DNA from 3 places in the Limosilactobacillus vaginalis genome. Region 2 is predicted to be linked to each of the others. Evidence: riboswitches for the same ligand, from Rfam matches in the RefSeq annotation. Region 2 holds a riboswitch; each other region holds the start of a gene.
The links. Region 2 has a riboswitch for thiamine pyrophosphate ahead of thiM (hydroxyethylthiazole kinase). Riboswitches for the same ligand answer to the same signal wherever they lie in the genome.
Positions count from the first base shown of each region.

Region 1: linked by a shared signal. The riboswitch ahead of N4627_RS08435 (ECF transporter S component) and the one ahead of thiM (hydroxyethylthiazole kinase) in region 2 are both predicted to bind thiamine pyrophosphate.
Region 3: linked by a shared signal. The riboswitch ahead of cytX (putative hydroxymethylpyrimidine transporter CytX) and the one ahead of thiM (hydroxyethylthiazole kinase) in region 2 are both predicted to bind thiamine pyrophosphate.

Region 1 is NZ_CP104399.1:1,724,332-1,735,057, reverse strand. Features, by position in the region: gene N4627_RS08475 (hypothetical protein) at 1-791, opposite strand, end outside; gene N4627_RS08470 (helix-turn-helix domain-containing protein) at 801-1,214, opposite strand; gene N4627_RS08465 (alpha/beta hydrolase) at 1,308-2,312, shown strand; gene N4627_RS08460 (DUF1304 domain-containing protein) at 2,520-2,879, shown strand; gene N4627_RS08455 (cation:proton antiporter) at 2,965-4,935, opposite strand; gene N4627_RS08450 (DUF4870 domain-containing protein) at 4,970-5,311, opposite strand; gene N4627_RS08445 (energy-coupling factor transporter transmembrane component T family protein) at 5,353-6,009, opposite strand; gene N4627_RS08440 (ABC transporter ATP-binding protein) at 5,993-7,393, opposite strand; gene N4627_RS08435 (ECF transporter S component) at 7,399-7,956, opposite strand; TPP riboswitch at 8,019-8,108, opposite strand; gene N4627_RS08430 (nucleoside hydrolase) at 8,158-9,114, opposite strand; gene N4627_RS08425 (NAD(P)/FAD-dependent oxidoreductase) at 9,236-10,231, shown strand; gene N4627_RS08420 (L,D-transpeptidase) at 10,677-10,726, shown strand, end outside.
Region 2 is NZ_CP104399.1:924,480-935,205, forward strand. Features, by position in the region: gene N4627_RS04510 (alpha/beta hydrolase family protein) at 139-951, shown strand; gene N4627_RS04515 (PAS domain-containing protein) at 955-1,440, shown strand; gene N4627_RS04520 (hypothetical protein) at 1,518-1,868, opposite strand; gene N4627_RS04525 (lipoate--protein ligase) at 1,875-2,903, opposite strand; gene thiE (thiamine phosphate synthase) at 2,993-3,640, opposite strand; gene thiD (bifunctional hydroxymethylpyrimidine kinase/phosphomethylpyrimidine kinase) at 3,630-4,451, opposite strand; gene thiM (hydroxyethylthiazole kinase) at 4,473-5,252, opposite strand; TPP riboswitch at 5,317-5,424, opposite strand; gene N4627_RS04545 (patatin-like phospholipase family protein) at 5,460-6,314, opposite strand; gene N4627_RS04550 (LysR family transcriptional regulator) at 6,378-7,262, opposite strand; gene N4627_RS04555 (flavodoxin family protein) at 7,362-7,838, shown strand; gene N4627_RS04560 (cupin domain-containing protein) at 7,953-8,369, shown strand; gene manA (mannose-6-phosphate isomerase, class I) at 8,490-9,455, opposite strand; gene N4627_RS04570 (prolyl-tRNA synthetase associated domain-containing protein) at 9,706-10,200, shown strand; gene N4627_RS04575 (flavodoxin family protein) at 10,294-10,726, shown strand, end outside.
Region 3 is NZ_CP104399.1:778,087-788,812, forward strand. Features, by position in the region: gene N4627_RS03805 (hypothetical protein) at 1-285, opposite strand, end outside; gene N4627_RS03810 (dipeptide epimerase) at 335-1,390, shown strand; gene N4627_RS03815 (ribonuclease H family protein) at 1,492-2,172, shown strand; gene N4627_RS03820 (hydroxymethylglutaryl-CoA synthase) at 2,172-3,332, shown strand; TPP riboswitch at 3,348-3,456, shown strand; gene cytX (putative hydroxymethylpyrimidine transporter CytX) at 3,537-4,709, shown strand; gene lexA (transcriptional repressor LexA) at 4,756-5,388, opposite strand; gene N4627_RS03835 (DUF896 domain-containing protein) at 5,562-5,813, shown strand; gene N4627_RS03840 (YneF family protein) at 5,888-6,112, shown strand; gene N4627_RS03845 (lysophospholipid acyltransferase family protein) at 6,161-6,799, opposite strand; gene N4627_RS03850 (tRNA1(Val) (adenine(37)-N6)-methyltransferase) at 6,888-7,649, shown strand; gene N4627_RS03855 (GIY-YIG nuclease family protein) at 7,633-7,911, shown strand; gene rpsB (30S ribosomal protein S2) at 8,086-8,874, shown strand; gene tsf (translation elongation factor Ts) at 8,987-9,862, shown strand; gene pyrH (UMP kinase) at 9,939-10,661, shown strand; gene frr (ribosome recycling factor) at 10,665-10,726, shown strand, end outside.

The DNA.
Region 1 (10,726 bases), 800 kb from region 2:
AAAGCTTCATCCTGACTTAATTGGGCATTATGCCAGAAAATCTTTGAATTAGTTGCACCATTCTTCTCACCGATTACTAGAAGGTTAATTTCTGGGTAATCTTTTCTGAGAAGTTGGAGAACTTCCCAATCCGTTTCCTGCTTGTCTGGTGCCCAAGACATAATGACGTATTTAACTTGATTGCCATATTTTTTAATTGCCTCGATAGCATCTAACTTCTCAATTTGGGTGACGGGGTGTTTTCCGGTTTCATTCTCTTTTGTCCAGGCTTGACTATCCGTAGTGAAGATTTTTTCCGAAGCGTTATTATTCCGGATCCCCTTAGAGATATAGCCGTTTCCAGCCATAATTTCGAGAACTGGTGCACCATTTAAGTATTCCGCTAATGCCTTGGCGAAGGGAGCATTGACGTATGACCACATGCCATAAGTATCTTCAAGGTAGTCACGAAAATTGCGGAGGGCTTTATCTAGCTTAGGAAGAGCGGCTGAATATTTATTCCATAAAGCGTCACCCCGTGGATCGCCCTTTGGATAATGCTGGTTAACGTACGTGAATACTTGATCTTGAATGTCATCAGGAAGAAGAAGGTGAGGTAATGGTTGTGGTAAAAGGCCGTTTTTAAGCAACCGGTCACTTTCTAAGGCATTATTAATTAAGAATTTAACCTCTGGAAAAGGATCAAATAAGTCACGATATTGAGTAAGTTCTTCAATATATTTGGGCTGTTGGAGAACTTTCTGGGCCTTCTTAATCCGCTTCTTAAGCTTCTTTAGTTGCTTTGGATTCATAATAGCTCCTTACTTTAACTTCAAATTAAGCTGTTCTTGTTTTCCGTAGAATTTATCTGTATCAAGACGGTTATTCCGTCCCTTTAAGTAACCATCGATCAGTTGGAAAATTTCGTAACGGTCATCGCTACTAATATCTGTTTGATTAAAGGTTAAATTGCGGGCGGAAATTAATAGTTTAGCAAGGTCAAAGTCATCTCGATCTGACTTCCCGGTAAGGTAGTCAAGACTGACATCAAAAAACTCGGCTAGCTTACGAGCTTCAATGTAAGATGGTGTCCGGATCCCCCGTTCCCAGTTACCAATTTGTGAAGCAGTATTTGGCTTTTCGTTAGGACCGAGATTCTGATTGAGGTGTTCAGCTAATTCTTTTAATGTGATCTTTTGCCCTTTACGTAAGGCGCGTAATCTTTCTGGAAACATCAAGTCACTCCCTTTAGTACTAACCTTTATTTTAACATTGGAAGCCACGTTTCGTGGAAAAATGTGCAATTAAAAATATTCTGTGATAAAATCATGACCGTTAACAAAAAATGCAACATAGGGTTAATTATTTTGAACTTACAACAAAAGAAACAAAAACATTGGGTCCGTCGTGGGATAATCACGGTGTTAGTGGTGCTTGGAGTTGCACTTTTTGGTGCAGGATCTTATTTTTTCCACGTTGGGATGGTTCCTGGTCATAAGTCATTTGTTAAGAATAATCAGCGAATCGAAAAGAGTGATCCGTTATACACCCAAAAAATGTGGTTTAAGCATGCCCAAAAACAACATTGGACAATGAAATCTGTCACTAAGAATTACCGGTTGGTTGCGGATTACATTCCGGCAAGTCATAAAACGACTAAGAACGTGGTAATTCTTCATGGCTTTATGGGGAATAAAGAAAAAATGGGCGAGTATGCAGCGCTGTTTCACCAGATGGGGTATAACGTTCTAGTGCCGGATGCCCGCGCTCATGGTCAAAGCCAGGGAAAATATATTGGCTATGGCTGGCCGGAACGTTATGACGTTCGTAAGTGGACTCAAAAACTAATTGCACATAATGGTCAAGATAGTCAGGTTGTAATTTATGGTGTCAGCATGGGTGGAGCTACGACGATGATGACAAGTGGAATCCATATGCCGAAACAGGTGAAGGCCTATGTTGAAGATTGCGGGTATAGCAGTCTCAATGATGAGCTTAACTATGAAGCGGGGAATCTATACAATATTCCAACGCCAATTCGCTGGCCATTAGTTAAGACGCTCAGTTTGATCAACCGAATTCGTAACGGCTTCTTTACTGGTGAGGCTAGTTCCGTTAATAGTTTGCACCATAATCATTTGCCAATGCTCTTCATCCACGGGAGTAACGATCATTTTGTTCCAACCAATATGGTATATGCCAACTATCGAGCTACTCAAGGCCCTAAGCAATTATGGGTCGTTAACGGTGCTTCCCACGCTTCTTCCTTCGCCCACTCTCCTCAATCCTACCGCCACCATCTTGAAAGGTTTTTGGGGAGGTATGTAAAATAGAGTGTGAGCCGTGACGAATTAGCAACTGAGCACTAGGAAATCCCGGACGATGATTGTTTACAATCAAGGACGGGATAGCTAGGCGGAAGTTGCGGTCACGGCGAACACGTTTTGACTCTGTGACAGTAGAACCTCATCTAAGTGGAAGCCCATTTCAACAATGTTATAATTAACAGTCGAAGCAAAAACGGATAGGAGAAGCAAAAATTGGGAATTGCATTTGAAATCGTTACAATCTTAATTGGAATTGAACATCTAGGGATTATGGTGCTAGAAATGTTTGCTAGCCCTGCAAAACAAGCCAAAGCATTTGATATGGAAGAATCTTTTCTTCGCCAAAAGGCTGCAAGAACTTCAATGGCTAACCAGGGAATCTACAACGGAATGCTTGGAGTATCGTTGATTGCTAGTCAGTTTATTTTCCTGGGGATGACTGCGATTATGGTAGGTCGTTTATTACTTATTTTCGTTGCAGTTGTTGGGTTATATGGCGCCTTAACCGCTACAAAGAAAATTTGGCTATTCCAATTTATTCCAGCAGTAATTGGGCTGATTTTATCGCTTTAAATAACTGAAGAAGCTGGGAATCAAGCAGAGCCCTAGTGTCTAGTTACGAACGGACTCTTAAAAAGCTTGATTTCCAGCTTCATTTTTATTCCATTGACTGAACCATTACAAGTTCATCGGTTGAAATTTGTTCATTGAGCGCATTAGCAAGTGATTGAGAAAACTTGCCATCAGCAAGGCACTGCTGAACATATGAGTGCTCAAACTGAAATGCTTCAACAAAGAGAGCATTCATCCTGTCAGCGTCAACTTGTGAATCACGGTTAAAGAAGTGGGCTCGCTGAAGATAAGCACGGCGAATCATTGTAATTTCATTGACGTTCTTTGGCGTTTGAATTGTATCAAGGAATTTATTAACCTCTTGATTAAGAAGGTTAAAGACAGCCTTAAATGATAAGAATTGGTCGGGATGAAGCTGGTGTTGTTCAAGCTGACGACGGTGTTGGGCTTGAACTTTACCGTTACGGTGCCGGATAATTCGCCATTTGATTCGGTGAATAACAGTCGAGACAAAGGACATAAAAGTGTGGTTCCCGGTATTATAAATTGAACGGGCGACAATTCGTGAATACCATTCAGCTTGCTTTTCAGAGATCTTTTCCTCTTCAGCAAGTTGCTCAATAATTTCCAATTCTAGTTGGTGAGATTTCCGGGCAATTTTCTCAAAAACAACCGAATTAATCCGGTAATATTGGGTCATTTGACTGCTTAACTGATCCATGATGATCGCTTTTTCAGCCCGATCCTCGGTATTTGACTTTAGTTCATTGATTGCATATTGAACTGTTTTGACGAGGGCATCATGAAATTCCGTTGCACTGTAGTCATTAGCTTTTCGTGGAAGCATTATTGGAAAGGCAATTGCCCCGACGATAATACTAGTTAGGATTACCAATGCCGAGATGAGGATAATTGAATTCCGGAAGGCAAATTGATGACCGCTAACAATAATCGGCAGGGAGAAGGCTAAAGAAAGCGTGATGGTCCCGTGAACGCCTCCCAAAGCAAGTAACCAACTATCACGGTTAAGTTCTTCCTTTGGTGAATGCAGGTTAACTAATCGCCAGCGAGCCCAAGCATACCGAAGAATTAACATTATTAAGAAAAGCATTACCGAGAGACTAATTAGTTTTAAGAGGTTAGCTGGTGAAGTTCGTCCAATTACTTGGGGGATTAAGAGCCCTAAAAGAACAAAGACAATTCCATTGAGGGCGTCACTAATGATTGTCCAAATTGTCTTTGTTGCCATTTGAACTTTGGCGGAGGTTAGGCGTAACCGATCATAGAGGATACTATGAACAACCCCCGCGGAGACAACCGCTAAGATCCCGGAAAAATGGCATTCTTCAGCTAGCCAGTAAATAACAACCGGAGTCATAACGTTAATTGGGATCACAATTGAACCAATATCAACGTGTTGACTCATCAATTTCATTCGAAGAGTAATCAGAAGGTTGCCTAGGATTGCCCCGAAGATGATCCCACCGAAGAATACGTAAGAGAAATACCAAATTCCGTGGGCAAGTGAAAAGGTTCCAGAGGTAAAAGCGGCAAGTGCGAGGTCTAACAGTACGATTCCTGAAGCATCGTTAAAGAGGGATTCAACTTCCAAAGTCGTATTGACATTTTCAGGCATCATTACGTTAGTAGTTAACGATTTTACAGCAACGGCATCGGTTGGTGTAATAATTGCCGCTAGCATAAAGGCGAGGGGCAGAGTAAATAGCTTGGGAAAGGCTAAATGAAGGGTAGCACCGATAATAATTACCGCAACAAGCGCAAAACCGACACTTAGCGACAGGATATTTTTAACGTTTTTTGATAAAACCCTGAATGACTGATTTTGACCATCATTAAACATCAATGGGGCAATAACCGCCATCATGAATAATTCCGGATGCATTGTAAAATCAGTGGCAGTGGTTGGCAGGGATGCCATTAGAATCCCGGCCACAATCTGGTAGATTGATAACGGAATTTTCGGATAAATTAGGTGAATAATATTAGCGATAACGACGGCAGCCAGTAATAGAAAGATTGTAAAAATAATGTTCATTTACTTACTCAACTCCTTCTAAAAGACTGCTAAACTATTCACGACCCAGAAGAACCTTCACTGCCATTGCAATATTATAAATATAGAGGATTAACGCAATTAACAGGGCAAAAGTTAGTAGGATCCCGCTGAATGCGCCCAGATTAGCAATCATTGAATGCCAAGCTGCTACGCTAATAAATAGGAAGCAGAAGATAATGTATAGTAGTGGGAAAATTTGCGTCCAAAAGGCTAACTTAGCCTGGCGTTTAACCCAAGGATTATCGCTTCCGGCAACAATCCAGACAATTAGTGGAAAAATTACTGGAAGAAAAAGAATACTGAGGTACGAAAGGGCCCCAATGATTCGTTTGGATAAACTAATATCGTTATTCATAGTGAAAAAATCTCCAATCATTTTTCTTCATTATGCCTGATCTATTGCGGGAGTGCAATTAGCAGAACCTGGAGAATAATGATGCTAGTTATTAGGATTGCCCAATCAGACCAAGAAATAGGAATTCGGACAGCGAAAGTCCGTGGCTGCCCTTCACGAAAACCGTGAGTCTCCATTGCCTGAGCTAGTTGATCCGACCACCTAATGGCTGAAAGAATTGCTTTGAAGTAAAGAATTGGCGACCACCAATGAAGATTAATTCCGCGCATTCTTCCGGCAACCCTAATTGAAATAACGGTTCGTTTAATTCGTGGCAAAATATTTAACGCTGCTAAGGTACCATAGGCGAACTTACTGGGAAGATGACAGTTCTGTTCTAATGATCGCGCTAGGGTAAGTGTTGAGGTTGTGAAAGTCATTACTCCGCCAGCAAAAACATAAACGTAAAAGCGACTTACCATACTCCATCCAGTAAGCCAACTATGTCCTGGACCATATCCGCCAATAGTGATGAGAACCGCAAGCCCAGGGATTACGGGGATTAGCATTAGCCATATAAAGCGACGCCATGTTAGGTGGTGACAGAGGAGAACGACCAAAAGACAGACGATAAGGATTAGGTTTACATAGAGCTGATTTGTAAAGCTAATCTCGAGTGAAATAAGGAGAAGGAGGAGAAGTTTAATGCTGGGATTCATTTTGTGGCCCTCCTTGATATGAAAGCTGCTGATTAGTAAGACTAAGGTGATAATCAACCACGCTAGCTAAGTGATCTAATTGGTGACTCACAATTAGCAAGGTTTGTGGAAAGTGTTGCTTGCTCTGTTCAATAAGGGTCAGTAACTTCTGCAATGATTTATGGTCAAGGCCTGCAAATGGCTCGTCCATTAGCAAAATTTCCTGTCCCATTATTAGCATGACAAGGTTTTGAATAAGTTTTCGCTGGCCGCCACTCAGTGAATAAATAATTCTTTGACTAATATCAGGCAGACCGACCATTGCTAAAAGTTCCTTTGCTGTTTTGGAGGTTAAAAATGGGTTATGACCATTTTTGATGCTTAACATTAGTTCTTCACCGACAGTAACGTTTAGGAATTGTTGATTGGTTTCTTGGAAGATTAAACCGACTTTAGAATAATATTTCCCGGGGAATATTTTTTGAATGTTTTGATCCTTATACGTTATTTCTCCTTGGTAGGGAGTTAACTTAGCAATCGATTTAAGAAGAGTTGATTTTCCCGCACCGCTAGCACCAGTTAGTAAGGTAACTTTGTTTTGAATAATATTTAAGCTGGTGGGCTTAATAAGGGAAGTTTGATTACGACTTATAGCATAGTCTTTTAACTTCATAACGATATTAGCAGTTAGCGGGGGAATTTTGGTGATCAGCTTGCTACTATGCTGGTGGTTAGCATTTTCTAACAGTGTCAAGCTATTTTGCGGTGAAAGAAGTGTGGCTTTAGAGTCGTGGAACTGAACAACAAGCTGGCTAAAATTTTGGTAATTATGGAGATCGTGCTCGCTGATAATGATTGTTGTGCCATTTTCATTTTGAAGCTGGGTTAGTTTTTGAAGGAGAAACAGCCGGTTAGCTTCATCAATACTTGAAAAAGGTTCATCGAGTAAAATGATCTCTGCTTTCATTGCAATTGTAATTGCCAACGCAACCCGCTGTAATTGACCACCGGAAAGGGTAGTTAGTTTTTGCTGGGAAAGCTTTTCTAAACCAACAAAGGCCAGGGCATCCCTTGCCTGCTTGTTAATTTCTTCGTGAGGAATTTGAAGATTCTCTAGGGTAAATTCTAATTCATGTTGTGGGGTATCCATTGTGAATTGCATTGCTGGATCTTGAAAGAGCATCCCAATCCGTTGCCCATGGGGAATGATGACTTTCCCTAAACAGTTGCCACCGTATTTTGGAAGTAGGCCAGCGATCAACTTTAACAGGGTAGTTTTTCCACTGCCAACGGGTCCGCTGAAGATGATTGAAGTATGAAGTGGCAACTCAAGGGAGACGTCGTTAAGGATCGGCTGGTCACCTTTATATGAGAATGTCAGATGTTGAATAGCTATTGATTCCATTCATTCTACCTCGAAAGAACGTGACTTCTGTTTAACAGGTTAACGATGAGTTTAACGAGGACACCGGTGAAGAAAAACATTGATAGCCAGCGAACAATTAACATCACAATTAACATTGAAAATGGGAAATGGCTGTAACCATTCCGGAACCAATCCCAGGCAAATGTCAGAATCGTGGTAGTTGTTGCGGAGAGAAGTAATGTTACCCAATTGTATATTTTATAAAGCGTTAAGGTAAAACCAAGTTCGGTCCCGATTCCTTGAACCAGACCCGAGAGCAGGGTGGTTACGCCCCATTGATCACCGAGGAGCATTTCCACTACGGCACTGAGAAATTCACCGAGAAATGAGGCACCGGGAAGGCGGAGCATAAAACCAGCTAACGGGCCAGCCATACACCAAATCCCTAATGTAATATCGTTAGCCATTGGTCCATAGCCAAAGGGAGTCAAGGCAATTGTTAAACCGTTATAAAGCAGGCCAGTTGCTAAGTAGATTACTCCAAAAACGATTCCGATGATTGCTAAGAGAATAATATCTTTTAAGTGAAATTGATGAAACATAATGATTCCTTTCTTGGGGAAAGAAAAAGAACCGTGACAAAAAATGTCATGGTCCCTTAATTGGTTGATTAAAAACGCGCTTCCTTCGCTAGTATTATCTAGACAGGTTCAATGGGTCTAATCTCAGCCAAGTGGCACCCCAGACAAATGATTTTCTTTTGTTACTATCATACAACAAAAACAGATTCTTCGACAGTTAATTTAGTGATTGGCTAAAAGATTAGTCAGGTGGTTCATAAAGACGGGAACGAATCGTTCTTGGTTAACGTTAATTGCAACCTTAACATTTGGATGGGGTTCATTTAACCGCATCTTATCACCGATTGTCCGGGCATAATTATGTTCGCTAGTAATAACTTTCATTGGCAGAGCAAGGGTGGTTACAAATGATGGGTCAATTGCCACGCCGACTGCCAGCGGATCATGAATTGCACAGCCATGCTTATCGATCCCTAACCGATAGTAGGCATCAATGTAGAAATCAGTGAGTTCAGCATAGGCAATTCCAGCCGGTGTTCCCAAATTACGCCACTGCTGAGTTTCTTTTTTTGTGAGGAGTGTCCGCAAAGTAACGTCAAGGCCAACCATTGTGATTGGTAATTGACTGGTAAAGACCTCGTTAGCAGCTTCAGCGTCTTGATTAATATTGGCCTCAGCAACTTCACTAACATTTCCTTCGACTGTCAACGCCCCGCCCATTAGAGTAACATTACCGATTAAGCGACTGATCTGCGGATCCCGATGTAGTGCAGCAGCAAGGTTTGTCAATGGACCAGTCGGAACGACAATGAGGTCTTTACTGTACTGATGAGCCGCTTCAATGATAAAATCAACACCGTCTTTAGTTTGAACTTGGTGACGCGGTTCAGGAAGTGAAATATCACCGATTCCGTTATTTCCGTGAATCTCCTTGCTGACCTGCATGACTGTAAAATGATCAGTAGTGCTTGAGTGGCTAAGTCCCTTGAAAACGGGGATGTCTTGGCCGAGTAATTCAAGCAGCTGTAATGAGTTCTTAGCGGTTTGATCTAATAAGTTATTACCGTAAGAAGCAACAACTCCGATTAAGTCAATGTTGGGGTCAGCAATTGCATACGCAAGAGCTAACGCATCATCGACCCCTGTATCTAGATCCAGGATCATTTTTTTAGTGGCCATGATATTTTCCTCCAGTTAGCTAGTTTATGTTAATGATAGCTAAATGATGCTGGCCCCGCAATTTTAATTTCAGCAAAAATCAATTACAATAAGAAAAAAGAATAGAGAGGAGCCATGGCGAATGGCAAAAATGTATGACATTACAATTATTGGTGGCGGACCTGCAGGAATGTTTGCAGCCTTTTATTGTGGACTCCATGAATTAAACGCCCAATTGATCGAAAGCTTGCCCCAACTTGGCGGCCAAGTTAATGCTCTTTATCCGGAAAAACAAATCTGGGACGTTGCAGGACTTCCAGGAGTAACGGGACACGAATTAGTAAGTCAGCTGCAAAAGCAACTTGCGGTAGCTCCGGTTGACCAGTTTACAAATGAGACCGTTGAGGATGTTGTAAAGGAAGCAGACGGGACATTTACAGTTAAGAGTGCTGGCCGAGTTTCTCATTCCCGGGCAATTGTGATTGCCTTAGGAAATGGCGCATTTAAGCCCCGAAAATTGGCTCTTGATGGAGTAGATGAGGTTGAGGGCAACCAGCTTCACTACTTTGTTACTCACCGTGATGACTTTGCTGACAAACGAGTAGCGGTTTTGGGTGGCGGTAATTCAGCCATTGATATTGCATTAATGCTTGAGCCCATAGCTAAGCAGGTCTCGCTAGTTCACCGTCGAGATCAGTTCCGCGGGATGGAACATTCTGTTTCACTTTTAAAGCAATCAAGCGTGAACTTGGTTACACCGTTCTTACCAAAGGAACTTCAGGTGGAAGACGATCAATCCGTCACGTTGAAGTTAAAGAAGATGCGTAGTGATGAAATGACAAACTTGAACGTTGATCGGATTGTGGTTAACTATGGTTTTACGTCAAATAATGCGGCACTTGATCAATGGTCGCTTAATTTAGCTGCTGAGCGAAACCTGATTAAGGTTGATTCAACGATGCAAACAAATATTGAAAATGTTTATGCAATTGGGGATGGGATTACCTATCCTGGAAAGACAGCGTTAATTGCGACTGCTTTTGGTGAAGCTCCGACCGCAATCACGGCCCTTGCTAAGAAACTTTACCCGACTAAACGGCTAGCAACTCACAGTTCATCAATGAAGATTAGAAAGTAACTACTAATTTTAAGAACATTAAAATAGATCAAGAAATAATTTAAAAAGGTAACAGATGTTGAGAATAATCCAAAATTTAAAGAAAATCCCCCATGTGATGATTGCTAATTGAAAATGGCAAAGATCATAGATGATTATGAGAGAAATAAAGAGGATGTTTCCTCGCAGAATATCTTTTGACCATTTATGGGTGAGAATATATGTCCAAAGATTGTTAAAAAGGTTACTGATACTTTGCATAGAGCTGATCTCCAATTACATTAAGTTAGCACAAATCACCGCAACAATAAAAAAGAAAATTGCGGTAAGGTAGCTGATCTTCAAATTTTGACGCATTCTGTTACCTCTTATTATTCATTTAAAATACGATTGATTATCTAATAGTCTATAATATAATAGAAATGATTTTATTGGTAGTTGAATTAAAAGGGGTAAGGTAAAATTAATGAAAAGAAGTAGATACGTTATTTATGCGTTATTCTGCCTAATAATTGC
Region 2 (10,726 bases):
AAAAGAAAAAGGTAGATCTAGGTGAGCTGAAATGGACAAACAACCGACTAAAAAGGATGCAATTATGTTAATTATTGTTGCCCTCGCTGTGGTAACCATCCAGGGAATTTGTGCGCAGTTAGGTAAGTAGGTGGCGAGATGACGCATTTAGTTAGTAGGAAGCAGTCACTAACTGATTGGCAGCGGGTCCAGTTAGCTCAGCTTGAATATCATGACTGGCACTTGGGAGAAGATGTTTTGTTGCCAGATGGCCAGTTAATTGGTGAAGTGATCAAGGTGATTTGGACGGCCGATGGATTTCGGGCGACAGTAATTCGTTCAGCCGCTTATCCTCAAATAATAGTTCTCTTTCGTGGATCATCTGGCGTTCGGAAAGGTGATCCGACAACGTGGACTAACGAGTGGCTTCGGGTTAACCTCCCAATTGGTAACGCAATTATTAACCAGGTTCCTGATGTTCCTCAGGAGTTATGGACGGCAAGCAAAGAATTTAATCATTTATTAGCTAGTTACCCGCAAATGACCTTCTTCCTTTATGGACACTCGTTAGGCTCAATCAATGCACAATTTGCTTTAGCTAACTGTCATTACCCTGAGCGGATTAGTGCAGCGTATCTTTATGAAGGGCCTAATCTTTACTGGTTACTAGATGCCAAGCAACGGCAAACAACAACCCTTCTTCGCTGTCAAATATTTAACTATATTGATCCGCTTGATGTGGTTGCATTAGGGTATATCGATATGGAACATACGATTGGATTACTCCGGGTGATTGATTCGATGATGACTAGCCCAATTAACCAGCATATGTGGGGTGGCTATCAATTTGATAAACAGCAAAATTTACTACTAGAGAATGATTTTTGGCAAAACAGGCGAGCACAAATTTGTCAACGACTGATTACTGCAGTTCAAAAATTAAACCAAAATAATGATGAATGGGAGCGTTAAAAGATGAATTTACCATTTATGGATGATGCCACGATTAATTTTTTCAGTGGTAAATTAACTTTAGCTGAGGTTGATGCCTTATTTCGGACAATGCCATATGAATTAGATTATATTAATGCGGACGATGAGTATGTTTGGTATTCGCCAAATAGCTGGCGTGATGATCAGCGTCTTCATCAGCGCCTTAGTCATAATGTTCTTGGTTGTCATCCCCAACGAGTTATCCCAATGGTTAAGCAGGTCTTAAAAATGTTGAAGACAGAGGAAAAGGATATGGTTGAGTCACCTCAGATAATGGATGGCCAACGAACTTTAATTCGCTATTATGCGATCCGTAAGCCTAATGGTCATTATTTAGGAGCATTACAAGTGACAGAAAATGTTGAACATATCTGTCAGCTTTGTGAGCAACATGTCTTCGAGCACGGGGTCGTAGAAGGACAAGTCGTTGATGGTGTTTCATCAGCGTCAATTAATGAAAATAAATAAAGCATTAATATAGAAGGGTGTAATAAAGGCAGAATGAAATTTCTGCTTCTATTACACCCTTTTTGAGCTACGAGTTATTATTTGATTTTAATTTCTAATAGGGTGGGGTTTGCTTTTCCAGTAAGACTAGCAGGATCGCTTTGATAATTACTTGCAATTCGGCTAATGATCCCGTTAACTGGCGATTTGAACGTTTCGACTGCTTTACCGCCTTCGATGTCAACCAGCTGTGAGTCAGTAGTAACTTTTTCGCCAATTCGCGGCGTATCTAAAAAGGTAATGGTAGCAAGCTCCTTGATTATCTCTGTACTTAAGCCAACTTTAACAATGGTACCAGTTTGTTGCCACCATAAGCCATTATCTTCATGGTGAATAGGTGATGATTTGCTAAACAAGGACTTTATCCAGGCAAAAAATTGTTGTAACATTTTAACTCACTTCCTACTCAGAATTAAGTCTGCTAGTTCCTCGGGTGAAATTTGACCAAGGTTAGCTTCAAGGTTGGATTGTTTTAGCGATGAAATTAAGGACGAAGAATCTAACTTAGTTCCGTTTAAATTATGTTCAATAATAGCCGGGTCTCCGGTCGTAAAGAAATCGCCATAAATTTTAATGGCAGTAATAACACCATTGCTTTCATTAAAATTAAAAGAAACTGTCCCAATTGGGAAATGTTTAGAAACATAGTTATCAAATCCAGGATTATGACCGTAATTCCATAAGTCAGTTCGGTATTGCTTATCTAGTCGAGAGTCAATAATTGACCAATCGTGATCAGTAAGGTGGTAGGTTTCTACCTGATCCATCGAATCGACCCCAAACATGTGACAAAGCAAGTATTCCTTAAAGTCTTCGGTTGTCCAATGCTGGTACTTCTCAGGCAGGTAGGGCTTGATGTTAGTAACTCGAGCATTCACTGATTTAACGCCCTTAGAAGCTAATTTATCTTGTTCTGGGGTAAGTACTTCATTAGCATTCTGCATATTAAGGTCAAACATTACGGTCCCACCAGCAGCATACGAATTGTCGCCCTTAACGATCGCCATTCCTGAAAATTTTTTGCCATCAATTGTCATATCATTCCGACCACTGACTTCAGCTGAACTAATACCGAGATCATGCAAAGCGTCAACAATCGGATCGCCAATTGCGTGAAAGTCACCGAATTTACTAGTATCGCCAACAACAATATTTTCGAATACTAAATTGCCAAAATCATGGTAAACGGCACCGCCACCACTTGACCGACGAACTAATTCGATTTGGTGCTCTTTGAGATAGGGTAAGTCAATTTCGGCATAAGCGTTTTGGTTAACGCCAATAATGACGGATGGCTGGTTAATATAACAAATTAAGCCATGACCCTTTAGCCTCAGATCATTAATTAGATAGTTGTCTAATGATTGGTTTACCAGAGCATCATGAACTGGTTTGCCGTTTCTGCTGGTATCGATGAAAAACATTGCAAACACCTTCTTTTAAATGGTTACGCTTTCATTATAGGCGCTACTAGTCTTAATTAATAGTCGTTAATTTTACGATAAAATACTAATTACTTTACCAATGTCTTAATTTTTTCGATGGTTTCCGTAATGTTTTTACTATTCAAAACGAGGGAGATCATTGATAAACCAGCTACACCAGTTTTTAAAACTTCTGGAATGTTCTCTAAAGAAAGGCCGCCAATTGCAACTAGGGGATGGGTACTCAATTTATTTAGTTCTTTAAGTTTAGTGAGGCCCAAGACAGGATCCGCATCGACCTTTGACGTGGTTTCAAAGACCGGACCACAACCGAGGTAGTCAATGGCAGATAATTGATTTGCTTTTTCAACTTCAGCAGCCGTGTTGCATGAATAGCCAATAATTAACTTGTCGGCTGCTTCTTTAATTACCTGCTCAATCTTTTCATCATCCTGACCAACATGAACACCATCAGCACCGACACGCAATGCCATTTGAACATCATCATCAATCAAAACAGGGATTGAGTAGCGGTTTCCCATTTCGACTAGGCGCCTTGCCATAACTAGTTGTGCATCAGCAGTCATGGTTGAACTGTCTTTTTCTCGATATTGAAATGCGGTAATTCCAGCTTGCATTGCTTCTTCTACTTTAGCGAGGAATTCGTAGGAATCGTGGTGGGTATCTTGAGTTCCGCCGACAAGGTATATTTGTAACATTTTTGGATTAAAGTTCATTATTATCGCTCCTTATTTTTGCCCAATGGTTTAGCGGGCCATGACCGTGACCAACATTAATGCCTTGCTTAATCGTAGCTTCAACATAGGCCTTTCCAATTTTGAGGGCGTCTTCCATTGATTTGCCCTTAGCGAGTTCAGCAGTGATACAAGAAGAAATAGTATCACCAGTACCATGAGTATTCCGAGTTTGCTTCCGCTTGGCAGTCATCCAAAATGAGTGACCATCAGCTAATAATACAAAGTCGTTTGCTTCATCATCACTTGAAAAATGACCACCCTTAACCAGAACGTTCTTGGCTCCCATCGATTGAAGACGTTGTCCGGCAGCTTCCATTTCAGCTTCTGTTGTGATCTGCATTTGAGCTAATTCTTCAGCTTCTGGAAGGTTAGGTGTGATCAAATCAGCAAGTGGTAATAGTTGTTCACGAACCACACTAATTGCATCATCACTTAAAAGTTTAGCACCACCTTTAGCAATCATCACGGGATCTACCGTTAATGGACCAAAATCATATCGCTTGAGGTTGTTGACAACGGTTTTAACGCGGAGAGGATCAGCTAACATTCCCGTTTTGCAAGCCCGGATCTTAAAATCAGCAGCTAGGGAGGAAAACTGTTCATCAATTAATTTTGGTGGCATTGCTAGGGCATCCTGAACGCCAAGGGTATTTTGAGCTGTTACCGCAACAACAACCATTGTGGCAAAGACACCACGCATTTGTATTGTTTTAAAATCAGCAGAGATTCCGGCACCACCGCCAGAATCAGTACCAGCAATCGTTAGAGCTTGAGGAAAATCATTCGTCATTATTATTAACTCCTTTATTTATTACAATACTGAAAGAACTTCGCTGGAATTAATTGTTGCTAGTTCATCCCGGAATTTGGTTTGCCATTGACCAAAGCCGGTTGACTCTCTAGCCGCCTTGACTCCCGTGGCAGTAAAAACTTTAGTTGCTGTGCAGGCAGCTGCATAATAATCCTTGCTGACACCGAGATAAGCAGCAATAACACTAGAAAGAACATCACCGCTTCCCACATTAGTTACGAAATAACTAGTAGAAAGCAGATTAACAAAAGTATTATTGCCATCCGTTACAATATCTGATTTACCAGTAAGGGCGACAATACAATGATATTGATGAGCAACTACTTTAGCGATCTCGTGAAGATCAGCTTGTCCGCTTCCACCGTCAATTCCTCGTGAATGCCAGTTAACATTCGCTAAAGCAGCAATTTCACCAGCGTTTCCTCGAATAACAGTAAAGTGGTGATCTTGTAATAATTGTTTTGCAAAAGCTAACCGGTAATGACTAGCACCGATCGCAACCGGATCAAGCACCATTGGCTTTTGATCTTGGTTATTTTTGAGGATCGTTGTAATCTCGTTAGCCTGTTCTTCGTGAATGGTTCCTAGATTAATCGTAATTGCATCAGCTAATTTCACCATTTCTGCTGCTTCTTGTGGTGCTAGGGACATAATGGGTGAAGCACCAATCGTACTCAGTCCATCAGCTACCTTGTCTGGCGTTACCATGTTAGGGATTGTTAGAACAACCGGGTTTTGCTGACGAACTCGCTCTAGTAATTCTAGTTGTAACTTGGTCAAAATCTCACTTCCTAGAAAAAATGAGCTGCTAGTTTTTATAGTTAACTAACAGCTCTAGTTTTTAAATATTGAGTTAGCATTTTCCTTCGCAAGTACTAGCTTAACAGGTTCTCAAGGGTCCATATATCTTAATACATCTCAGTCTGGCAAACAGACACCCCTAATGCTGTTTATTAACATACTATTATAATAACATAGAAAGCGGTTTTAAGCATTAAGATAGTCAATCAAGCTTGGCAATAGTTGCCGGGCTTCTTGTTGACCGGTTTCGTATAATTTACGGATCTTTTTAACGTTACTTTCAACTCGACCAACCTTGATGGGATGTTGAGGTGCAATATTAAAGATTTGGCCTGTCCTTCTGAGGTGTTCAATTTGTGCTACTTGTTGGTTATAAACCTCTGGACGAAGGATCCCTGCTTCAGCAAACTGGGGATAATCCTTAAAATAACGGCGATATAACTGACAAACTGGTCGACTTGATGGCTTCTTTCGGTAACTAATATCACGCGTCCGGACAACGATAATTTTATCATAGCCTTGTTCTTGAGCAACATCAAAGGGAATTGAATCCGCAATTCCACCATCCAGGCAAAGCCCATCAGGAGTGGGTGCTGGATCCATCATAAACGGCATTGAACAAGAAGCGATCAAAACTTGTTTTAACTTTTCCCCCGTTAAGTCTGTAAAGAGTGCTTTTTTACCGTCTTGGAGTTTAGTTGCGACGGCAGTGAAGTGTGAAGCAGATCTTATATAGGCTCGTTCATCGAAGTTTTGCCATGAAAGTCCATGATCTTCAAACAAGTAGTTCATGTTGATTACTTGACGTTTGAAGAGCCGGGTCATGGAAATGTAATCTCGGTCATGACGGTGATCAATATTAATATTAGCTGCTCGACCGTACTGTTTAGCCACAAAATTAACACCGTTCAGCGAACCCGCGGAAACTCCAATGACACTGCTAAACTCAATGTGGTTAGCGAGGAACGTGTCACAGACACCAGCGGTATACTGTCCCCGAAAAGCGCCACCTTCAAGAACTAGTGCTGCGTTATATAGCATTGATTTCACTCCTTAGGATAATGATAATTTATTGTAAGTCGTTTATTTTATAAATTCAATCTTTCAAAATTTTTCTGTTAGATCAGCAAATTCTTGAAGAAACTTTTCCATTACGGGAGTAACGACCGTGTTTTTTCGCCATGCAAGAACGTGACCAGTCTCTTTGTGCGGTGAGAAGGGGATAAACGTTAATTCAGGATCGTGGAATGAGTTAACAATTCCTTCAATTCCCAACATATAATAGTTACCGGCTTTTAGCAGTTCGTAGGCGTTGCTTGGCAGGTTATTTGTTGCCATGATATTCAGCTTTGTTTGGTCTAATTTTAATACATCACTGATTTCATCACGGACAATATTCCGGGTAGGGGCGATTAGTGGTATTTTGTAGAGATCACTCTTAGTAATTGCTTGCTTTTTTGCTAATGGGTCAGCGCTTTTAACGATTAATCCCCATTGTTCATGAACCGGTAACTCAATAAAGTTATACTTAGCTGCTTCAACCGGCTCGATTAACACAGCAAAGTCCTCTAAACCCGAATCCAACCGTTGACGGAGCAGGTCGCCATTGCCATCGTAAAGGTTAAAGCTAACGTTCGGGTACTTTTTCTGAAAGCTGCTAACGATCTGCATTACAAATTTGGAGACCCTTGAGACAACACAGCCAATGTTAAGAACACCAGTTAATTCTTCCGCGGTATTTTGAAGTTCCTGCTTTGTTTGGTCAAGTAACGAAAGAATCGTGCTGGCACGCTGTTGAAAAAGAACTCCTTCACTAGTTAGAGCCATTCGTCGCTGCTTTCGGTCAAATAAAGTGACCCCGAGTTCTTTTTCAAGATCAATCATTTGTCGCGACAGGGTTGGCTGGGTAATGTGAAGTTGTTGTGCTGCATGGGTAATATTATTAGTTTGTGCTACAGTTAAGAAGTATTTAATTACTCTTGTATCCATAATGGGGATTCCTCGATTCAGATAGTGAATAGATAGTACTATTTTAAGCTAAAATCTGAATAACGTAAATTGATTAGTTTTCCGGAAAGGAAGATAAACATGGTACGAAATGTCTTAATTCTTTACTATTCACAGTTTGGCAATACTGCTAAGCTGGCTAGTGCGATTCACCGGCAAACAGGAGCCGATATTCTTCGCCTTCAAGTTTCCCAAGGATATTTTCCTGACGATATGGAAGAAATAGATAGAATCTTTAAATCTGATAACCAGAATGGTCGGCTTCCGCAGATTATCACTGAGTTACCAGAACTGCACTACTACGATACGATTCTAGTTGGCGGACCAGTTTGGGATGGTAAGGTGTCCTCACCGATTGTTGGCCTTTTGAGAATGATAAGGGATTATCAGGGGAAGGTGGTTCCATTTAGTACCGGTTGGAGTGATACGGGCAATTATCAAGCTAATTTTGTTGCTCATGCTGGTAAGTTAAAGATTGCTGATGGCTATCACGTTTTAACTCATACAACCCCTAAATACAGTCCAAGTTCGTTAGCGTCATGGCTTCGAAAATTATAATTCGATTTTTGAATGATTAGTCACCTATAATAAGTATTATACATAGCGATACTTTTCTTATAAGCTAAGAGTAACCAAGAAATTGAATTTTGACTTATTAAGGAGGACGTTTTTATGACGAAGAATGAAGAAACTGTAAAAAATGATATGTTTGGCTTTGGTGACAAAAATGTTGCTTTCGCGAAATACTTTATTGGAACAAGCTATCTCAATGGCTTGGTTTCTCCTGATGATAATATCGATATCAATGTCTCCAACGTTAACTTTGAACCCGGCTGCCGGAACGACTGGCACATCCACCATGATGGTTTCCAGATTCTCCTGGTAACTGCCGGGGAAGGCTGGTACCAAGAAGAAGGTAAGTCCGCTCGGAAGTTGCATCCCGGTGACGTGGTTGCAATTCACGAAGGCGTTAAGCACTGGCATGGCGCCACTAAGGACTCCTGGTTCTCCCACATTGCGATTACCAAGGGCACTAGTGAGTGGTTGGAAAAGGTCGATGACAGCTACTATGAGCAACTGGCTGACTAGGGAATATTAATATAAATTTAAGTTTGAAATTATAATTCGCAATAAAAACATGGGCTAACAGAACTAGAGATTGTTTTTCTCATTTTTGCTAGCCCATATTTTATTAAATATTAGTTAATACTATTCTACCGACTCAGAGGCGATAATCAGCATCTTACCATCCAATTGCCATTCATCAATAGTTGCCGGCATTAGAAGATGAACACCTTTCTTTAATGGGTATGTCTTACCATCAGCGGTTAGAGTCCCTTCACCATCAATAACTGACATTAAGGTGTATGACCCATGTTCATGCTTTCTTGTTAATTTACCATTTACATCCCACTTATAAACACTAAAGAATGGTGAATCAGGTTGGGTAATTAAAGTCGTTACTTCAGAATTGCCAATTTTTTCAGAGGTAATATGTAGTTCAGGTTCTTTGAATGGAACAGTAGTAACATCAATTGATTGCTTCAAGTGTAGATCACGTTTCTTGCCAGTCTTTTTGTCAACTCGATCATAATCATAAATGCGATAAGTAGTGTCCGAACTTTGTTGAGTTTCAAGGACAACGATTCCCTTATTAAGGGCGTGGAGAGTGCCTGATGGAACGTAAACAAAGTCACCAGTCTTAACAGGCTTTTTATCGAAGAGCTTTTGCCATTCATGGTTGTTAATCATTTCTTTAAGTTCTTCACGAGTCTTAGCAGTATGACCATAAGTCAGGTAGGCTCCTTCATCTGCATGGATAACGTACCAGCATTCGGTCTTGCCTAGTTCATGCTCGTGTTCTTCGGCATACGCATTATCTGGGTGGACTTGAACTGATAGGCTAGCTTCAGCATCGAGAATCTTAGTTAACAGCGGAAAAACTTTTGACTTTGGATTACCAAATACTTCTGGATGGTTGGCGTAAACATCTGGAAGCAGTTGTCCCTTGAATTCACCATTTTCAATTACATTAGGGCCGTGGGGATGTCCAGAAATTGCCCAGCATTCGCCAATTGTCCCGTCTGGAATATCGTAATTAAAATCTTCAGCTAACCGACGACCACCCCAAATCTTTTCGTGAAAGACTGGTTTTAAAAATAATGGTTCTGTCATAACTATCACTATCCTTTTTATATTTAGCGTAAAGCTCTTCAAAATAGCCAACACTTTTTATTATGCCTAATAAAGCGCTTTCTAAAGATGATTTTAGCAGTTTTAATATGAGAAAACCATCTAAATTACAGGATTTAATTAAATATAAAATATATTTTTTGTTTTAATTTGAAAATAACCTTCGTATTTAAGAAGGTATTCTTTGACCATGAAATGATATAATATAATTATTAAAATGGTGGTGATAGTTATGACTGAAGGAACGTATGAACAGGTAATTAATGAACTTGATCGACTAGGAATTAAATATGGAATGGTCGATCACCCAGCTGCTGAAACAACTGAGCAGGCAGACAAATATATTGAAGGTCATGAGGGTGTTCGGACAAAGACGATGTTTCTGAAGGGAAAGAAGAAGCATTTTTACCTAGTAATTATGGATGATCAGAAGCCAATGGATTTTAAGGAGTTCCAAGAATTAACAGGCGCCAAGCGGGTATCAATGGCGCGTCCAGATGATTTACAAGAACAACTAGGATCCCATGCTGGGGTGGTTTCACCATTTGGCTTGATGAACAGTGAGGAACATAATATCAAAGTATATTTTGATCAGGATATGTTAGCGGAAGATCCAATTTTGACTTTCCATCCGAATGTTAATACTCATACCATCTTTATTAAGACTACTGATTTAATGAAGTTTATTAAAGAACAAGGGTATGATCCGGAAATTATTGACCTATAAATATTACTTTTTTTGCATGAACTATCATTCGAATTAAGTCTTTTCCTTTTTCTTATTAACTAATTAGAATGAAGCAAGGAAGGAGAGATTCAAATGAAAAAGATTGTAGTTTTAACCGGTAGTCCTCACCATCCGGGAACATCAGAAAGGTTGGCAGACGCCTTTGTTAAAGGAGCAACTGAGGCTGGTAACGAAGTATATCGGTTTGATGCTGGACGGCGAACAAATGAATTTTCAATGATTCAACTAGAAGATAATCATCCAGGTCAAGAAATTGAAGTGGAACCAGATGACATTATTAAGCAAGAAGTGATGCCTAAGCTATTAGATGCTGACATTGTTGTTCTTGTTAGCTCGCTTTACTATTATGGTGTTAATGCTGCCCTTAAGGCGGTAATCGATCGTTTCTATAATTACAATCATGAATTACATGGCGGTAAAAAGGCAATCACTCTAGTTTCTGGCTATGGTCAGGAAGATGCTTTTGCTTCATTAAAGCTATACTTTAAGCAGTTACTTAATTACA
Region 3 (10,726 bases), 150 kb from region 2:
GGCTTGATTACTGATGCTTGTCTTGTCGCTTTTGGTCATTTTTTGAAAACCCGGCTTGACTTGAATGATAATTGTTTTGCGATCAAGATAATAAATCCTCTGAATATATTTTGCATAATCATAATTTCCTGGATCGCTGTCGGCATAACTTTGATGGTCCCCAAGGTCTTCAGCAAGCTGGTGGTTGATATTTCTTAAGGGTTGTTGCTTAGCATTTGCATTGCCAATGTTTAGGATTAGACTAAAAGATAAGATTAATAAAATAATGAACGGGTTTTTATGCATAATATACTCCTTAGTTGCTTAAAATTGATAAAGGTGCGAGGTGCTTTTAATGAAAGATGAATTAACGATTTCCAAAATAACAACTGAAGTGGTCGAGGTACCTCTGGAGCAGCCATTTATCACTCACCTTCATACGGTTAATGCAATCCACGCAATCCGGGTGAAGGTAACCTTGAAAAACGGTATGATCGGTATCGGTGCCGCAACTCCGAATGAAGTGGTTACGGGTGATAATATTGACACCCTTAAGATAATTATTGAAGAGGTGATTGCACCGCGACTAATTGGCTCTTCCTTGGCTAATATTGAACCCCTGATGAAACGACTACATACTGCTGTGGTAGCAAATGGACCAGCAAAAGCTGCGGTTGATATTGCAATTTATGATCTGTTAACTCAAATCTACCATGTCTCACTTAATCATTTGCTTGGCGGAAGTAAGCAATCAATGGCGACCGACTATACTATCAGCATCGGTAAGCCAGCTGAAATGGTGGAACAGGCAAAGAAGACGGTTCAACGTGGGTTTACTGCACTAAAGATTAAACTTGGCGATCATTCCATTGACGAGGATGTGGAGAGTGTTAAGCAAATCGCTCAAGCTGTCGGATCGGACGTTGCATTACGTCTTGATGTTAATCAAGGGTGGAGTTATAAGCAAGCCTTGCTAGCTTTCAAAATGCTGGCTGACGCAAATTTAAACCTTGATTTTATTGAGCAGCCGCTTCCAGCAAATCAGTTACGTGATTTAGCCTTGCTCCGTCAGCAATCAACCATCCCGTTAATGCTGGATGAAAGTGTATTTACACCAGCGGATGCCTTACGGGTAATTAAAGATGGAGCAGCAGATTATGTTAACATTAAGTTAATGAAGTGTGGGGGAATCTACGAAGCAACTAAGATTAACCAGTTGTGTGAAAGTGCAGGGATTCTGTGCATGGTTGGTAGTATGATTGAGGCTCCTGAAAGTATTGCCGCTGCGGCAGCCTTTGCTAACGCTCACGCTAATGTTCGCTTTATTGATCTTGACTCAGTTTATATGATTAAGAATGATCTCGATTTGGGCGACCTTAAGCGGGTTGGGATCCATTTATGGCATGCTTGATTTGAAATTTCCTAGCATTATTTTATGATGCTGGGATTTTTCATTTTCCACATTACGACTAAATTCGTTATAATTAATGTATTACTTTTTTGAGGTTAAATATGAGTAAAATATACGCAGTTAGAAAAGGACGGCACCCAGGAATTTATCTTAGCTGGCCGGAATGTCAGCAAGAAATTAATGGTTATCCGGGTGCAGTGTATAAAAGCTTTTCCAACGAGTCATTGGCTAAAGAGTGGCTTGCTGGAGATAATAAAAGACAAACAAAAGATCATGCTGGCGGGCTGAACGATCCAGACATTATTTACCTGTATACAGATGGTGGTTCACGCAATCATGGCAATAAGCCGGGACAACACGTTAAGCAGACCGATAAGGCAGCTTGGGCGCTGCTGATTAGTAAGGGCGGTCAGCAATTTACCAAGACTGGTGGCGAGTTTGGTGCGACAAACAATCGGATGGAATTGATGGCGCTCCGGAATGCTCTCCAGATTTTAGTAAAGAACCGAAAACAAGAGGACCCAATTATTGCAGTTCTTGACTCACACTATGTCCTAGACCCGATCATGAAAGGCTGGCTTAATGGCTGGGCCCGTCGTGGTTGGCAGACTAGTAGTGGTTCACCAGTGGCTAATCAAGAGTTGTGGCAAGAGGTTATTCAATTACTACCACAGTTTAAGCAGCTACATTTTCAATGGACTAAGGGACATGCAAACAACCAAGGCAATGTTATTGTTGATCACTTATTAAACCAAACAATGGATCAAATGGGGGAAGAATAATGAAAATTGGAATTGATAAGATGGCATTTGCAACTACTGACGAGTATATTGATTTACGCGAGTTAGCTCGTGAACGGGGGGATGAGCCTGATAAGTACACGATTGGAATTGGTCAGGATCGGCAGGCAGTTGTTCCACCAACTCAAGATATTGTTACTTTAGGAGCAGCAGCTGCCAAGAAGCTTTTATCCAAAGATGACAAAAAACATCTTTCCACTGTGATTGTTGCTACTGAATCAGGGATTGATAATTCTAAAGCAAGTGCCATTTATATCAAACATCTTTTGGGACTGGATGATTTTACCCGTGCAGTTGAACTAAAGGAAGCCTGTTATTCGGCAACGGCAGGGATTCAGTTTGCTAAGGGATTAGTTGCGATGAATGCTCAGTCGACAGTCTTAGTAATTGCAGCTGATATTGCTCGTTATGGGTTGAAAACACCTGGTGAGGTTACCCAAGGGGCTGGGGCAATCGCAATGTTGATTTCTGCTGACCCTCACATCTTGACTCTTGAGGATACTACGGTTTCATATACAAAGGATGTTATGGATTTTTGGCGGCCACTTTACGCAACCGAAGCAAATGTGGATGGCAAATACTCGACTAATGTTTACGTTGACTTTTTCCTCCAATGCTGGCAACGCTATCAACAAATGACCGGACGCCAATTAGATGATTTTGCTGCCTTAACTTTCCATTTGCCATTTACCAAGATGGGGAAGAAGGCATTGGAGGTGCTTCTCAAGGACAATCAATCACCGGTTGCTGACAAAATGCGTGAGCAGCTGACCGCAAGTCAAAAGTACTGTCGTGAGGTAGGAAACCTCTATACTGGTTCACTTTACCTTGGAGTAATGTCATTGTTGCAAAATGGTCAGGTTAATCCTGGGGACCGGATTGGTCTTTTTAGTTACGGTTCCGGAGCAGAAGGTGAATTCTACAGTGGGATTCTTCAGCCTCACTTTGAAAAATACTTGAGTGACGTTAAGGATGATCTAGCAAATCGTCATCAGGTTTCAATTGCTGAATATGAGAAGCAGTTCAACTCACAGCTGGGGATGAACCAGGATGATGTTGAATTAGATTGGCAATCAGATCCAGCACTGTTTATATTAAAGGGTCAAAAGGAGCACAAACGGATTTATCAGGAAAAGAAATAAAGTGTTACAATATAATTAACACAAACGGGGAGCTTGTATAACAGGCTGAGAGGAAGATGTGATCTTCGACCCATGGGACCTGATTTGGATAATGCCAACGGAGGGAATTCGGTTAAGAATTTTAAAATCGATCAGGTAGGTGCCTGGTCGATTTTTCTTTATCAAGATCAAGTTTCGCTAATCAATAAAAGGATGGTGGAACTGATGCAACATAAGACATCACTAGTAGAAAACGGAATGATTTGGTGCGGCGCGGGAATATCAATTGCGGAGATCCTGACAGGAACTTACTTAGCACCATTGGGGATGGCCAAGGGAATAGTGGCCATTATCTTAGGTCATTTGATTGGCTGTGGGTTGCTGTTTCTTGCTGGAATAATCGGTGGCCAGTTGCGGATTAGTGCGATGGAATCGGTAAAAATCAGTTTTGGCCAATTTGGTGGAATCTTTTTTGCTAGTCTAAATGTTTTACAATTGATTGGCTGGACGGGAATCATGATTTATGATGGTTCGCTAGCGGCTAATGGTCTTTGGAAATTGGGCCGACCACTATGGTGCGGATTGATTGGCTTCCTAATCATAGTGTGGTTAATTATCGGGATTCGTCGCTTAAAATGGCTGAACACCGTTGCCTTAACTGCTTTATTACTTTTAACGGTTTGGTTGTGCTATTTAATCTTTGCTGAACCACATGTAAATAATCATTTAGGGGCATTATCATTTGGACAAGGATTAGAATTAGCCGTTTCGATGCCCCTATCCTGGCTTCCCTTAATTTCTGATTATACTTCGGCTGCCCAAAACCCGATCCAAGCGAGTGGAGTTAGTGCAATCACTTATGGTGTCATTAGCTGTTGGATGGCAATTGTCGGCCTTGGCGCAACCTTATTAACCGGGCAGACAGATATTGCTAAAATAATGGTTAGTGCTGGCGTTGGGATTAGTGGCCTGATTATTGTCCTCCTGTCAACAGTCACTACAACGTTTATGGATGCCTATTCTGCAGGAGTCTCTGCACAAACATTAAAGGTTAAGTGGTCTTCACGTTTAACAGCGATTATTGTAACTAGTATTGGTAGCCTTGGCGCAATCGTTTTGCCGATGGATAATTTTAGTAACTTTCTTTACATTATTAGCTCAGTCTTTACTCCAATGATTGCGATTCAGATTATGGATCGATTTGTTCTTCGCCTTAACAATAAGGATCGTTGGATTAGTTGGAATCATTTTGCCTTATGGCTAGTTGGTTTTATAGTATACCGCTGCTTGATGTTAGTAGATCTTCCCGTAGGAAATACGTTGCCTGATATTTTGATTGTGATCTTTTTGGTGTGGATTGTCGATCACAAAAAAGGCAGGAATGAACAAAATTATTAGTTCATTCCTACCCTCAATAAAGAAACATTGCTAATTAAAGGGAAGTTTAGAAAATGTGGTCACGGTATAGACCAATAACCTTACCAAGGATAGTAACGTTATCCAGATAAATGGGCGCCATCGCATCGTTCTCAGGTTGAAGCCGGAAGCGGTGGTTTTCTGGTTCTTTATAGAACCGTTTGCAAGTAGCTTCATTATCACTTGTCATTGCAATTACAATCTCGCCATCTTTAGCGGTTGATTGCTTACGAACGATTACGTCATCACCATCAAGAATTCCGGCTTTGATCATACTGGTGCCGTGAATTTTTAACATGAATAATCCAGAGGCATCTTTAATTGAAGGTGGTAAAGGAAAATAATCTGTAGTGTCTTCTACCGCTAAAATAGGCTGCCCTGCGGTAACAACACCGATCATTGGGATCTCTTTTTGCTCTGGTTCAATTCCCAGGAGATCTAATCCCTGTTTAGTAATCTCAAGTGCCCGTGGCTTGGAGGGATCCTTTTGTAAGTAGCCTTCCTTGATTAGATTGTTTAGGTGAGAATGAACAGTGGAGGTTGAGGAAAGCCCAACGATTCCGCAGATTTCACGGACTGTTGGTGGGTACCCGTGATCCTTAACGTGTTTATAAATGCAACTTAATACGGCAATTTGTTTTTGACTTGCTGCTTTTGCCATTTTGACACCTCATTTGGCTAGATTATTATTAAGTCTAGAATATCATAGTAATCGTCAACTTTCAAACGTACGTTCGCGGAGAAGTTAGTACATATCTTGAAAATAGTTATTAAGTTAGCTAAGATCAAGATAAATAGTTAAATTAAGGATATCTGAAAGGTGAGGAGATAATTATGGCTGAATCTACAGACCAAGAAAAATTATTAAAGCGAATTAACGAACTCGCTCATAAAAATAAGGAAGAAGGACTAACAGAGGCCGAAACTAAGGAACGAGCAAAGCTACGGAAAGAGTACCTTAAGAACTTCCGTGAAGCAATGCGGAGTAATATCGAAATGATGCGAATCTTTGATGATAATGGTAAAGAGGTTACTCCAGAGAAGGTTCGTGAAATTCAACGGAAAAAGGGATTACGTGATGATTAACCTTGTTTAGCCCTTTTCAATTCGACTACTTTCGTGTACTATTGAACAGTAACTAAAAAAGGAGGAAAGTAGTTGTGGCATTAACAATTTCATTGGTAATCCTCGCCTTACTAATCGGTTTAGTTGGCGGTTTCTTTGGTGCTCGTCGTTACATGGAAAACTATCTCCGCAATAATCCACCTATTAGTGAAGAAATGTTGCGGACGATGATGTTGCAAATGGGCCAAAAGCCATCTAGTCGAAAGTTACATCAAATGATGCAAACCATGAAGGCACAAGCCAAAAAAGCAAATAAGTAATCTTAAATAAAAAAGAAACCGGAAATTTAATTTCCGGTTTCTTTTTCTTTAGAAATCATCGTCTTTTGGTTTAGGCGGCATGATGTATTTATAATTAGGATTGATTTGGTGATCTAACTCATCAAATGATTGCTGCATTTCACTCTCTAATTTAGCTTGACTTTCTTCGTCGAGTTTGTTCTTCCGGTCAATATAAATTGGCTTTCCAAAGGCAATGTGACGGGGATGCCGTTTGAATAATTCGCTAAATTTGAGAGGCCCTTGATACACTGCAGGAACTAGCGGAACGTTTGCTAATTTGGCAATTAATGTTGCACCGCCCTTTAATTTACTGGAATAACGAGAGCCTGATGGAAAAATAATTGTTGATAGATCAGTTTTTCGTAAGATTTGCACTGGCTTTTTTATTGCTGAAGGGCCAGGATGCTTGCGGTCAACCGGGAAGGCATTTAACTTTTTTAAAAAGTAAGCAGCAATTGGGTTCTTAAATAACTCTTTCTTTGCCATAAAGCTAAATTTTTTGGGGTAGATCGCAAGAGCAATTAAAACCGGATCCATCCATGTCCGATGGGGAGCAACAATGATATAATTGCCGTCAGGTATATTTTCTTTATTATAAATTTTTGCTTTGCCATTGATTAGGTTTAAGAATGGTTGAACAATGGCAATAAGAAATGAATATAGCATAAAATCATCCAATCTAATCTGTATAATAACTGGCATTATTATGACTAAAAAAGTAACTCCTTGCAAGTCTAAAAGAGGTGAATAATAAATGGACGATGAGAATTTATTAAAGACAGACGAACGAATTGACCAACTATATAGTCAGGATGTTCAAATTATCCAGAATCCCCATTGCTTTGCTTTTTCTCTTGACGCGGTCTTGCTAGCTGACTTTGTTCGTCCTAATAAGAAGCGCCAGGCAAAAATTGTTGATCTTTGTGCTGGTAACGGTGCTATTGGCCTTTTTCTTCATAATAAGCTTGGTGGCCATTTTACAGAGGTCGAGTTGCAGAAACCAATTGCCAATATGGCAGAACGAACAATTAAGCTGAACCATCTTGAGGAACGCTATGATGTCTTAAATATGGACATTAAAGATATTTACAATAAAATTCCTAAGGATTCTGCGGATATCGTCTTGTGCAACCCGCCATATTTTCCTAACAACGAACATAGCAAAAAGAACCCTAATCGAGCTTTAGCGATTGCACGTCACGAAATCACAACTAACTTAACAATGGTTGTTGAAAAGATGAGTGGTTTATTGAAAATGAATGGTCGGGGATACCTGGTTCATAGGCCAGATCGCTTAGCGGAAATTTTGACTGAATTAACTAGCCACCGACTTGCACCCAAGCGAATTCGCTTTATTCACCCAAAGCCAGATCGGGAAGCTAATATCGTCTTAATTGAAGTAATTAAAGATGGTGGAACTGGTGGAATTCGGATTGTTCCACCATTAGTAGTTAACCAAGCCAATGGCGAATATGGGGCTGAGGTGCAACAATTACTATATGGAGACAAAAAGTAAACATTATTATATATACGTTCTTCACTGTGCTGATGAAAGTCTTTATTGCGGCTTTACCACTAACGTACAGAAGCGGTTCAATACTCATCAATCTTATAAGGGGGCTAAATATACCCGTGTAAAATCACGGCACCCGCTCCGATTGATGTATTGGTGCGAATACCCAACAAAGCATAAGGCGTTAAGTGCTGAATACCGTTTTAAGCACCAAAGCAGACGACAAAAGGAACGCTACCTCCATATAAGAGGAATTAAGATTTAAATTAATTCATTAAGTTAAGGATAAATGCTTGTCAGATGAGATGCTTTTTTGTATACTATATTTCGGTGTTAAACGCCAATTTCACACCCAATAGGATGGTGGCCAATGTGCTAATTTAGTTTGGCTGCCAGATGATTATTGGGGAGGAAAAAACATTTTGGAGGTACATATTTTATGTCTGTTGTTACTATGAAGCAATTGCTTGAAGCAGGTGTTCACTTCGGTCACCAAACTCGCCGTTGGAACCCAAAGATGGAAGAATACATCTTTACTGAACGTAACGGTATCTACATCATTGACTTACAAAAGACTGTTAAGTTAATCGATACTGCTTACAACTACATGAAGGATGTTGCTGCTGACGGCGGTGTTGTTCTTTTTGTTGGTACTAAGAAGCAAGCTCAAGATTCAATTGAAGAAGAAGCTACTCGTGCAGGTCAATACTACGTTAACCATCGTTGGTTAGGTGGTACCTTGACTAACTGGAAGACTATCCAATCACGGATCGCTCGTTTGAAGGAATTGAAGAAGATGTCCGAAGACGGCACTTTTGATGTTCTTCCAAAGAAGGAAGTTGCTGTTTTAACTAAGCAACGTGAAAAGCTTGAACGGTTCTTAGGCGGTATTGAAGACATGCCAAAGATCCCTGATGTAATGTTCATCGTGGACCCACACAAGGAACAAATTGCTGTTAAGGAAGCTCAAAAGCTTCACATTCCAATCGTTGCTATGGTTGATACTAACACCGACCCTGATGACATCGACTACGTAATTCCATCAAACGATGATGCTATTCGTGCCGTTCGTCTTATCACTTCAAAGATGGCCGATGCTGTTATCGAAGGTAAGCAAGGTCAAGATGACAACAAGCAAGCTGATGCTAACGATGCTGCCGAAGAAGAACACGAAGAAGTTTCTGAAGATTCATTAAAGAACCTTAAGGACAGCGTTGAAGGCAAGTAATTAAACGATAATTAAGTATTAAATACTTGGGCTGTTTGCGTACGGACCATTGTGGCCTGAGTACCAAATAGCCTTTTTTATTAAAAAAGTTAAACGAAGGAGAGATCTAATCATGGCTGAAATTAAAGCTGCTCAAGTTATGGAATTACGTAAGAAATCTGGTGCTGGTATCATGGATGCCAAGAAGGCATTAGTTGCTAGTGATGGTGACATGGATAAGGCAATGGACTACTTACGTGAAAAGGGTATTGCCAAGGCCGCTAAGAAGAGTGACCGTGTTGCTGCCGAAGGGTTAGCTGACATTGCTGTTAGTGGTAATACCGCTGCTATCGTTGAATTAAACTCAGAAACTGACTTTGTTGCTGCAAGTGACCCATTCAAGGACTTACTAAAGAAGGTTACTAAGTTGATCAGCGAAAACAAGCCTGCAAACGTGGAAGAAGCGCTTGCCATGAAGACCGAAAACGGTACTTTAAATGACGACTTGATCAGCACTACTCAAAAGACCGGTGAAAAGATTAGTCTTCGTCGTTTTGCAGTTGTTGAAAAGAACGATAACGACAGTTTTGGTGCATACCTTCACCAAGGTGGCCAAATTGCTGCTCTTGTTGTTCTTGAAGGTGGCAATGAAGATGCAGCTAAGGATGTTGCTATGCACGTTGCTGCTATCAACCCTGAATTCATGACTCGTGATGATGTATCTCAAGATCGTCTCGATCACGAACGCGAAGTCTTCAAGGAAGAAACCTTAAACGAAGGTAAGCCTGCTAAGATCGTTGACAAGATCGTTGAAGGTCGTTTAAACAAGTTCCTTTCACAAATTTGCTTGGCCGACCAAGACTTTGTTAAGAACCCAGACCAAACTGTTGCAGAATTTGTTTCTGCTAACAATGGTAAGTTGAAGTCATTTATTCGTTACGAAGTTGGTGAAGGAATCGAAAAGAAGCAAGATGACTTTGCTCAAGAAGTTAAGGATCAAATGAACTAAACAACGTTCGGCAAAAAAGGGCGTACTCTTTGAAGTGCGCCTTTTTTTGAAAATATTACCATTAGGAGGCAGGTTTATGTCAGACATTAAATACAATCGTGTCATTTTAAAGCTTAGTGGGGAAGCCCTTGCCGGTGAAAAAGGGTTCGGTATTAACCCACCAGTGCTTAAAGATGTTGCCAAGGAATTAAAGGAAGTTCATGAATTAGGTGTCCAAATTGCTATCGTCGTTGGTGGCGGAAACATGTGGCGTGGTGTTACCGGGGCAGAACTTGGTATGGAACGCGCCCAGGCTGACTACATTGGAATGTTAGCAACCATTATGAACGCACTATCTCTTCAAGATGCTCTGGAATCACTTGATGTTCCAACACGGGTACAAACCTCTATCGAAATGCGTCAAATTGCAGAACCATATATTCGACGGAAGGCTATTCGTCACCTTGAAAAGGATCGGATTGTGATTTTTGCTGGCGGTACGGGAAGCCCATACTTCTCAACTGATACTACCGCTGCATTGCGAGCAGCTGAAATTAATGCAGATGCTATCTTAATGGGAAAGAACGGTGTTGATGGTGTTTACAACGCTGATCCAAACAAGGATGCTAACGCTGTTAAGTTCGATCATCTAACCCACATGGATCTGATTGAAAAGAACCTCCATGTTATGGATACCACCGCAAGTTCACTTTCTATGGATAACCATATTCCGTTAGTTGTATTTAACCTAAACACTCCCGGAAATATTATGAAGGTTGTTAAGGGACAAGAAGTTGGAACCACGATTGAGGGGGATTAACCTATGGCTACAGGTAAACAAATTTTAGATGAAGCGAAGGATAAAATGGCAAAGTCCGGAGATGC